Regions from separate parts of the Methylobacterium synurae genome, predicted to be linked through region 3. Evidence: predicted binding sites of a transcription regulator. Region 3 holds the regulator's gene; each other region holds the start of a gene.

What was found. The regulator LexA, encoded in region 3, represses DNA repair genes until DNA is damaged. The targets are predictions, from matches to a motif close to TGTTCNNNNTGTGTTCNG.
Region 1: HBB12_RS24725 (DUF3072 domain-containing protein) is a predicted target of LexA. The motif match lies at 1,566-1,583, and genes of this name have one in related genera.
Region 2: dnaE (DNA polymerase III subunit alpha) is a predicted target of LexA. The motif match lies at 1,642-1,659, and genes of this name have one in related genera.

The regions. Positions count from the first base shown of each region.
Region 1 covers NZ_JAAQRC020000001.1:5,395,224-5,398,494, forward strand. Annotated here, with positions in the region: gene HBB12_RS24715 (MarR family winged helix-turn-helix transcriptional regulator) at 1-142, opposite strand, end outside; gene HBB12_RS24720 (branched-chain amino acid aminotransferase) at 502-1,389, shown strand; gene HBB12_RS24725 (DUF3072 domain-containing protein) at 1,594-1,857, shown strand; gene HBB12_RS24730 (Flp family type IVb pilin) at 2,044-2,238, shown strand; gene HBB12_RS24735 (LysR substrate-binding domain-containing protein) at 2,299-3,189, opposite strand.
Region 2 covers NZ_JAAQRC020000001.1:530,799-534,069, forward strand. Annotated here, with positions in the region: gene HBB12_RS02455 (glutamate--cysteine ligase) at 78-1,445, opposite strand; gene dnaE (DNA polymerase III subunit alpha) at 1,934-3,271, shown strand, end outside.
Region 3 covers NZ_JAAQRC020000001.1:5,259,836-5,263,106, forward strand. Annotated here, with positions in the region: gene uvrB (excinuclease ABC subunit UvrB) at 1-823, shown strand, start outside; gene lexA (transcriptional repressor LexA) at 1,043-1,780, shown strand; gene HBB12_RS24115 (NCS2 family permease) at 2,010-3,271, opposite strand, start outside.

The DNA.
Region 1 (3,271 bases), 140 kb from region 3:
GGTCGACGAAATGCAGCACCCGGTGATGGGCGCGGCCGAAGCCGTACTCGGCCAGGATGCGGTCCGGATCGGCGACGAAGTCGCGATAGGCGAAGAACAAGAGCTCGATCAGGTCGTAATGCGGCTGTGCGTCGTCGGGCAGGACGGACTCGTGCCGGGCGGACTCTTGCCGGGCGGACTCTTGCAGACCGGACTCTTGCGCCGCCTGCGCGGGGGAGTAGCCTGCATCCGGCAGGTCCTCGTCGGCGACGTCCGGGATGGGGGCCGGACGGGTCCGGGCGGCCTGGGTCACGGGTCGCACCTCTTTTGCGGGACAAGTCGACGGGATTTGCGGCCTTCGCGGGCCCTCGTCATTTATGTCAGTCTTGTTGACATATCTCAGCCCCATTGATACCCGTCAACCCCGCCGGCGAAACGAACGTACGCCCCGCGCCCCGCTCAAGCACGAACGTTGCGCGAGAACGAGCCTGGCGGAAACGAACGCATACGAGGATCATCGTCATGTCCGTCATTCCCTTCGACCAGCGTGAAGGCCACATCTGGTTCGACGGCCGCATGGTGCCGTGGGCGGACGCGAAGATTCACGTACTCAGCCACGGCCTGCACTACGGCTCCAGCGTGTTCGAGGGCGAGCGCGCCTATGGCGGCCAGATCTTCAAGTGCACCGAGCATTCGCAGCGCCTGCGCCGCTCGGCCGAGCTCCTCGACTTCGAGGTCCCGTACTCGGTGGCCGAGATCGATGCCGCCAAGAAGCTGGTGCTGAAGGAGAGCGGCCTTAAGGACGCCTATCTCCGCCCGGTCGCCTGGCGCGGCTCGGAGATGATGGGCGTCTCGGCGCAACACAACACCATCCACCTTGCCATCGCGGCGTGGGAGTGGCCGAGCTACTTCGACCCGGCGACCAAGATGAAGGGCATCCGAATGGACCTGGCGGAGTACCGCCGGCCCGATCCGCGCACCGCCCCCTCCGCCTCGAAGGCGGCGGGTCTGTACATGATCTGCACGATCTCCAAGCACCGGGCCGAGAACAAGGGCTATGCCGATGCCCTGATGCTCGACTGGGAGGACAACGTCGCCGAGTGCACCGGCGCCAACGTGTTCTTCATCCAGGACGGGGTGATCCACACGCCCCAGGCCGACCGCTTCCTCAACGGCATCACCCGCCAGACCGTGATCGACCTGGCGAAGCGCCGCGGCTACGAGGTGGTCGAGCGGCGCATCCGCCCCGAGGAGATGGCGGGCTTCTCCGAGTGCTTCATCACCGGCTCGGCCGCCGAGGTCACCCCGGTCTCGGAGATCGCCCAGTACCGCTTCACCCCGGCGGCGATGACCCAGACCCTGATGGACGACTACACCGCCGAGGTGCAGCCGCGGGCCAAGGCGGCCTGAACGAAGGCGGCCTGAACGAAGGCGGCCTGAACCTCGCGACGATCGCCTGAACCGAAGGCCCCGGGCGGGAGACCGCCCGGGGCCTTCGCGCGTCCGGATCTGCGATTTCCCGGGGACAAGCCGCCGCTGCGACGGTCGACCCGGGAACGCGGGCCGGGGCTTCCCCGTTATCTGGGCGGAACATTCAGAGAACATGAGGCTCTCATGACCGCCAAGACCGCCGCCGCCAAGACCGCCGACCACCACGAGACCGAGAACCCGAAGCAGGACCCGAAGGATACCTCGAACCGCATCAAGGACCCGAAGGACTGGACCACCGGCTCCGAGCCGATGACCGGGGCCCAGGCCTCCTACCTCAAGACCCTGGCCGAGCAGGCCAAGGACGACGATGCGTACGACCCCGATCTCGACAAGGCCGAGGCCTCGCAGCGCATCGACGCCCTGCGCAAGGAGACCGGCAAGGCCTGACGGCGAGGTTCGCCGCGCGGACGACGCAAGCGGGGGCCGGGACAGGGGGGCGCTCCCCCCTCCCGGAACGACGAACGGGGTCTCGCCCGGCAGAGGGACACCGCAGCGGCGGATTAGCCCATCGGGTTAACCCCCGGTGAGGGGATCTGCCGTAATGTCCCGGGCGACGGACCGGGAGAAGGCGACGTGCGTGGCAGATCACGGGGGACGGCGGCGCCGCGGTGCTTCCGACGTGACCAATCCGGCGCGACGGCGATCGAGTACGCCCTGATCGCGGGCCTGATCTTCCTCGCTCTGACGACCGCACTCGCGGTCTACGGCGATTCGGCCGGCGGCCTGTTCGGGAACCTCAGCAACCGGTTCGTCGCGGCCCTGCGCTGAGGCCGCTTTTCCGTCGTCATACGCTTTCCGATTGATCGCTTCGCGATGCGGAAAGCGGCTTCACTCCGCCGCCATCCCGAGATTGTCCAGGCATTGCCGGATCTGACCGGCCAGGATGTCCGCCAGCGGATTGGGCTCCTCCGCGCGGTGGCGCATCAGTCCGATACGGCAGGCCGGCAGGGCCGCGAAGCCGTCCTGCGGCCCGAGCACCCGCATGCCGGGGCGCAAGGCGCTTTCGGGCAGCACTGAGACCGCGAGCCCCGCCAGCACCGCGGCCCCGACCGCGGTGGAGTTCCAGCTGACGAACAGGATCCGGCTCTGGCGCCCGCCGCGCTCCAGCGCCTCGATGGCCGCCCGGCGCCAGTTGCAGGCCGGCCGCCCGAGGGCGAGGGGCACCGGCTGCGCGGTATGGACGGCGTGGCGGCTCGACGTGACCCAGAGCAGGGCCTCGGTGCGGATCGTCTCGACGGTGCGTCGTCCCTTCTCCTTCGCAGACCCCTTGGCCTCCGTCACGATGGCGAGGTCGATGTCGCCGTCGGCGATCCGCTCGGCCAGCATGTCGGTGGGTTCGCAGATCACCGTGACCTCGGCCCGGGGATGGGTCCGGGCGAAGCGCCCGAGGATCTCCGGCAGGTAGCGGTCGACGTAATCGTCCGGCAGGCCGAGGCGCACCCGCCCGGCGAGGTCGCCCTCGTCGAAGGTCGCCAGGCACTCGGTCTGCAGCCGCACGATGCGCCGCGCATAATCGAGCAAGCGCTCGCCGTCGTCGGTCAGCCGCACGCCGCGGCCGGCCTTGGCGAAGATCTCGCGCCCGATCCGCTCCTCCAGCCGCTTCATCTGCATCGAGACGGCGGACTGGGTCTTGTGCACGAGGTCCGCCGCCCGGGTGAACGAGCCGCTCTCGGCGATCGCCACCAGGGTCCGGAGCTGGTCGATGTCGAGGGGATGCACCGGGCCGCTCCGTCGTCGATTCTCGCATCAATCCTTGTGATGTGACATATCTCAATCATTCGCTCAACGCATCGGCGAAGCG
Region 2 (3,271 bases), 4.7 Mb from region 3:
GATGACGTCGAGTGACGGCAGCGGTTGCGCCAAGTTACCGACGCTACACGTCACCGGCTCGTCGCATCAAACACGCCTCAGAACGCGCAAGCCGCGAAGGCCGGATCGACCGAGCGGTTCCACGGCCCATGATAGAGCGCCAGCAGGTCCTCGGCCCGGCTCTGCGAGGCGGCGATGGCCTGGAGCGGGGCGAGATGGAGCGTCTCGTCGCGTCCCTGCGCGTCGCGGCGGGCCCGCGCCTTCAGGCCGGCCTCCGCCAGCGCCAGCGCGTCGCGGGCCAGCTCGCGCAACGGCCGCTTGCCGGCCGGCGCGTCGAGGCCGAGCCGCGGCACCTCGGCGCGCATCGTCTCGCGCTCCTCCGCCGAGAGCTCGCGCACCAGCTGCCAGGCGCCGTCGAGGGCGCCGGCATCGTAGTAGAGCCCGGCCCAGAACGCGGCCTGGGCGGCGATCATGTTGGCGTCGCCGACATCGGCGCCGCGCATCTCGAGGAAGCGCTTCAGGCGCACCTCGGGGAAGGCGGTCGAGGCGTGGTTGGCCCAGTCGGAGACCATGGCGCGCTCGCCCGGCAGGGCGGAGAGCCGCCCCTCCAGAAGATCACGGAACGAGGCGCCGCTCACGTCGTGGTAGGTCTCGCCGCGCTTGACGAAGTACATCGGCATGTCGAGGAGCCAATCCGCATAGGCCTCGTAGCCGAAGCCCTCGTCGAAGGCGAAGGGCAGCATGCCGGTACGGTCGCGGTCGGTGTCGCGCCAGATCTCGGAGCGGCGCGACAGGAAGCCGTTCGGCTTGCCGTCGGTGAAGGGCGAGTTGGCAAACAGCGCCGTCGCGACCGGCTGCAGGGCCAGCCCGACCCGCATCTTCGTCACCATGTCGGCCTCGGACGAAAAGTCGAGGTTCACCTGCACGGTGGCGGTGCGCAGCATCATGTCGAGGCCGAGCGACCCGACCTTGGGCATGTAGCCCTTCATGATGCGGTAGCGGCTCTTCGGCATCACGGGCGTTTCCTCCCGTGTCCATTTCGGGCTCATGCCGAGGGTGAGGAAGCCGATGCCGAGGGGATCGGCGGCCTGCCGCACCGCGTCGAGGTGCTGGCTCAGCTCGTGGGCGGTGGCATGCACGTCCGGCAACGGCGCGCCCGAGAGCTCGAACTGGCCGCCGGGTTCGAGCGAGATCGCGCCCCCGCCCTCCACCGCGGACAGGCCGATCACCCGGCCCGCATCCTCGATCGTCTCCCAGCCGGTGATGGCCCGCAGGCCCTCCAGCAGGGCCTCGATCCCACGCTCGCCCTCGTAGGGCACCGGCGAGAGGTCGGCGCGGTAGAACGGGACCTTCTCATGCTCGGTGCCGATGGCGAAGGCGTCCTGCGGCTTCTCGCCGGCCGCGAACCACTCGATCAGCTCGGACCGCGCGCTGAGCGGGGTCGCGTCGGACACGTCGCGCGCCATGCGCCACCTCGTGCTTGAAAGCGAAAAACGATGACTCCCGGCGGGCCGGCGGCCCACCGTCAAGGTTGCGCCTAAATAGGCCGCGGACGACCGAGCCGCAACGCGGCTGCGAAACGCCCCCCGCGAGCCATGCGCTCCCGGCCGTCAACCAACCGTTCACCATAGCGGCCGGATCCGGCGCCAGCCCCCTTTGACATGGAACAAAACAGGAACGAACATCCGGTCATCGCAAGGGGACAGACCATGAACATACGCAAGATCCTCATCGCTGTCACGGAGGTCGCCTCGATGGGCCTGCTCACCGGCGCGATTGCCCTGTGGGCGGTGGCCCTGTCGCCGATGCACTGAGCCTTCGCGCCGTGGCCCATGGGCCACGGCTCGGGCCCTTCGGCCCGAATCCGGTGGATGGCGCCGCTGTGTTGCGCCGCTGGTCGTGACTCCTCAAGCTCTGCCGGGAATCCTAGCCCGCTCGGTAGGAGTGAGTCGCCTTGCAGATCCTGAAGCCCGTCGGCTACGTCCACCTGCACGTCCACTCCTCGTATTCCCTGCTCGAGGGCGCGCTGAAGATCGGCGACCTCGTGAAGGCCGCGGGCGCCGACCGGCAGCCGGCCCTGGCGCTCACCGACACCAACAACCTGTTCGGCGCGCTCGAATTCTCCGAGAAGGCGGCCGGGTCCGGCATCCAGCCGATCGCCGGGATGCAGCTCAGCGTCGCCTTCGAGGCGCCGGAGGCGAACGCCAAGCTGAACGCCTCCCACCCGCACATCGTGGTGCTGGCCAAGGACGAGACCGGCTACGGCCACCTGCTGCGGCTCGCCAGCCGCGCCTATTTCGACAACCATCTCGGCGAGGTGCCCCGCGTCTCCGCGCAGGCGCTCTCCGAGTGCGCGGGCGGCCTCATCGCGCTGACCGGCGGCATGGGCGGCCCGGTCGATGCGGCGCTCCGCGCCAACCGGCCCGAACTGGCGCTGGCCCGCCTCGACGCCCTGAAGGCGGCCTTCGGCGAGGACCACCTCTACGTCGAGCTGCAGCGCCACGGCCTCTCCGACGAGCGCGCCGTCGAGGGCGAGCTGATTCGGCTGGCCGACACGCACGGCCTCTCTCTTGTCGCGACGAACGAGCCCTATTTCGCCAAGCCCGAGGATTACGAGGCCCACGACGCGCTGCTCGCCGTCGCCGAAGGGCGGCTCGTCTCCGACGACAAGCGCCGGCGCCTGACCCCGCGCCACGCCTTCAAGACCCGGGCCGAGATGGCCGAGCTGTTCCGCGACCTGCCCGACGCGCTCCAGGCCAGTGTCGAGATCGCGATGCGCTGCGCCTACCGGGTGCGGACCCGGAAACCCATCCTGCCGAGCTTCGGCGCCCCGAGCCTGACGACGCCCGCGCAAGGCACGAAGGAGGGCGCCGCCCTCCAGGCGCAGGTGGCGGCGGCCACCACCGCGGTGGCGAAGGAGATCGCCCCCGACGAGGCCGCCGAGCTGCGCCGGCAGGCCGAGGAAGGCCTGACCGAGCGCCTGCGCCAGCACGGCCCGGCCGAGGGGCTGACGGAAAAAGATTACCGCGACCGGCTCGAATACGAGATCCGCGTCATCACCAACATGAAGTTCCCGGGCTACTTCCTGATCGTCTCGGACTTCATCAAGTGGGCCAAGGAGCACGACATCCCGGTCGGCCCGGGCCGCGGCTCGGGCGCCGGCTCGCTCGTCGCGTGGTCGCTCCTCATCACCGATCTCGACCCGATCCGCTTCGGCCTGCTGTTCGAGCGCTTCCTCAACCCCGAGCGCGTCTCGATGCCGGATTTCGACATCGATTTCTGCGTCGAGGGC
Region 3 (3,271 bases):
GCTGGAGCGGATCGAGATCATCCGCGACCTGCGGCTCGGCGCCTTCGACGTTCTGATCGGCATCAACCTCCTGCGCGAGGGCCTCGACATCCCGGAATGCGCCCTCGTCGGCATCCTCGACGCCGACAAGGAAGGCTTCCTGCGCTCCGAGACCTCGCTGATCCAGACCATCGGGCGGGCCGCCCGCAACGCCGACGCCCGCTGCATCCTCTACGCCGACCACATCACCGGCTCGATGGAGCGGGCGATGGCCGAGACCGAGCGCCGGCGCAAGAAGCAGCTCGCCTATAACGAGGAGCACGGCATCACGCCCCAGAGCGTGAAGCGCAACATCTCCGACATCCTGGAGAGCGTCTACGAGCGCGACCACGTCCAGGTCGATACGGGGCTGGCGAAATCCGCCGTCACGGTCGGCCACAACCTCAAGGCGGTGATGGCCGACCTCGAGAAAAGGATGCGGGCGGCCGCCGCCGATCTCGACTTCGAGGAGGCAGCGCGCCTGCGCGACGAGCTCAAGCGGCTCCAGGCGACCGAGCTCGCCATCGCCGACGACCCGATGGCCGAGCAGGCCGATGTCGAGCGCGAGGCCGGCCGCTTCGGCGCCAAGCGCAAGCGCCGGGGTGCGGAACCGCTCGGCTACGGTCCGGGCGGCAAGGGCGTCTCGGACGAAGGCACCCGCATCCGCCAGCCCGACCTCGACGACATGGGCCCGGGCACCGACCGCGAGGTGCCGTTCACCTACGCCGAGCGCCCGACCGGCCGCTCGACGCAAGGGTTTCCTGGTCAGAAGCCGAAATACAAGGGCCGCAAGGGGCGGGGCTGAGGCGCAGGCTCGGACCGGCGCGGCGGACAGTCCCGCGCCGGTCGAACACCGCGCGGAACGTGCCTCATCGTCCGATCGACCCGTGACATCCCCGTCTATCACCCCGGTTGCTGCGCCCTCGCGCCGCTTTTTCGAAGCCGCTTGCGGAACACTTGCGGAACGCTTACCATGTTCGCGATTTGTTTCCGGAGCGCGGCAGCGCGGGGATGAGAGTGTCACATGCTCACGCGTAAGCAGTTGGACCTGCTCCGCTTCATTCAGCAGAGAATGCGCGAGACGGGCGTGCCCCCGTCCTTCGACGAGATGAAGGACGCCCTCGATCTCAAGTCGAAATCGGGCATCCACCGCCTGATCACGGCCCTGGAGGAGCGGGGCTTCCTGCGCCGCCTGCCGAACCGGGCCCGGGCGATCGAGGTGATCCGCCTGCCCGACACGGTGACGGGACCGGCGCCGGTCGCGGCCACGGCCGAGGTGGTGCGGTTCAATCCCAGCGTGGTCGAGGGCGGGCGCGCTCACGAGCCGAAGCGGCAGGCCGGTATCCCCGCGATGGCGACGGCGTCGGACGAGAACGGCCAGTCGGTCAGCGTGCCGGTGATGGGCCGGATCGCCGCCGGTACGCCGATCTCGGCGATCCAGAGCCAGAGCCGCACGGTGGCGATGTCGCCGGACTTCCTGGCGAGCGGCGAGCATTACGCCCTGGAGGTGCGCGGCGACTCGATGATCGAGGCCGGCATCCTCGACGGCGACCTCGTGGTGATCCGCCGCCAGGAAACCGCCAATACCGGCGACATCATCGTGGCGCTGATCGACGACGAGGAGGCCACGCTCAAGCGCCTGCGCCGCCGCGGCTCCTCGATCGCGCTCGAGGCCGCGAACCCGGCCTACGAGACCCGCGTGCTCGGGCCCGACCGGGTGCGGATCCAGGGCCGGCTGGTGAGCCTGGTCCGGAAGTACTGAAGGGGCTTTCAGTCAAGCGCGGGAACCCTCCCCCCCTCTGCGGGGGAGGGTGGCGAACGGAGTGAGCGCAGCGGGACGAAGTCCCGCCGAGAGGGGCAGCGCGACGCTGATCCAGGTGGCGTCCGTCACTATGGTCGCGACCTCTCCGGAAGCGTGGTTCCCCTCTCCCGGCCTGCTCCGCAGGCCACCCTCCCCCGCAGAGGGGGGAGGGTTCAGGGCGTCGCGCTCGTCAGTGCGCGCTGCCGGTCGCCACGAACTTGAACAGGAACACCGCGGCGATCACCCACACCACCGGCTTCACGTCCCGGAACCGCCCGGTGAGCAGCTTGATCACCGCGTAGGTGATGAAGCCGAAGGCGACGCCGTTGGCGATCGAGTAGGTGAAGGGCATCAGCAGCGCCGTGACGCAGGCCGGCAGCACCTCGGTCAGGTCGTCCCAGTCGAGATCGACCAGCTCGTGCAGCATCAGGCAGGCGACGTAGAACAGGGCCGGCGCCGTGGCATAGGCCGGGACCGAGCCGGCGAGGGGCGCGAAGAACAGGCAGGCCAGGAACAAAACCGCCACCGTGGCGGCGGTGAGCCCGGTGCGCCCGCCCTCCTCGACGCCGGACGCGCTCTCGAGATAGGCGGTCGTGCTCGACGTGCCGAGCAGCGAGCCGACGAAGATCGACGAGGAATCCGCCATCAACGCCTTGTCGAGGCGCTCCATCTTGCCCTCGGTCAGCAGCCCCGCCCGGTTGGCGACGCCCATCAGCGTGCCGGTGGCATCGAACAATTCGACGAGGAAGAACACCAGGATCACGTTGAGCAGGCCGCCCGACAGCGCGCCCTTGATGTCGAGGGCGAACAGGGTCGGGGCGATCGAGGGCGGCAGCGAGGCCACACCCTGGAAGGTGTTGTCGGCGACGATGAAGCTCAACGCCGTCACGGTCAGGATGCCGGCAAGCAGCGCGCCGCGCACCTTGCGCACCGAGAGCACCGCGACGATCAGGAAGCCCAGCACCGCCAGCACCGTGCTCGGCTTGTGCAGGTCGCCCAGCGTCACGAAGGTCGCGGGGCTCGCCGTCACCACGCCGGCGCTCTTCAGCGCGATGATCGCGAGGAAGAGCCCGATGCCGACCGTGATCGCGATGCGCATCGAGCGGGGAATGCCCTCGACGATGATCCGTCGCAGCCCCGTCAGCGTGACGACCATGAAGCACAGGCCGGAGATGAACACCGCGCCCAACGCCGCCTGCCAGGTGTAGCCCATCTGGAGCACCACCACATAGGCGAAGTAGGCGTTGAGCCCCATGCCCGGCGCCAGCGCGATCGGGTAGTTGGCGTAGAACGCCATCACCAGCGAGCCGATCGCCGCGACGAGGCAGGTCGCGACGAACACCGCCCCCTTGGGCATCCCGGCATCGCCCAGGATGTTGGGATTGACGAAGACGATGTAGGCCATCGTCAGGAAGGTGGTGAGCCCGGCGAGCAGCTCCGTGCGCACGGTGG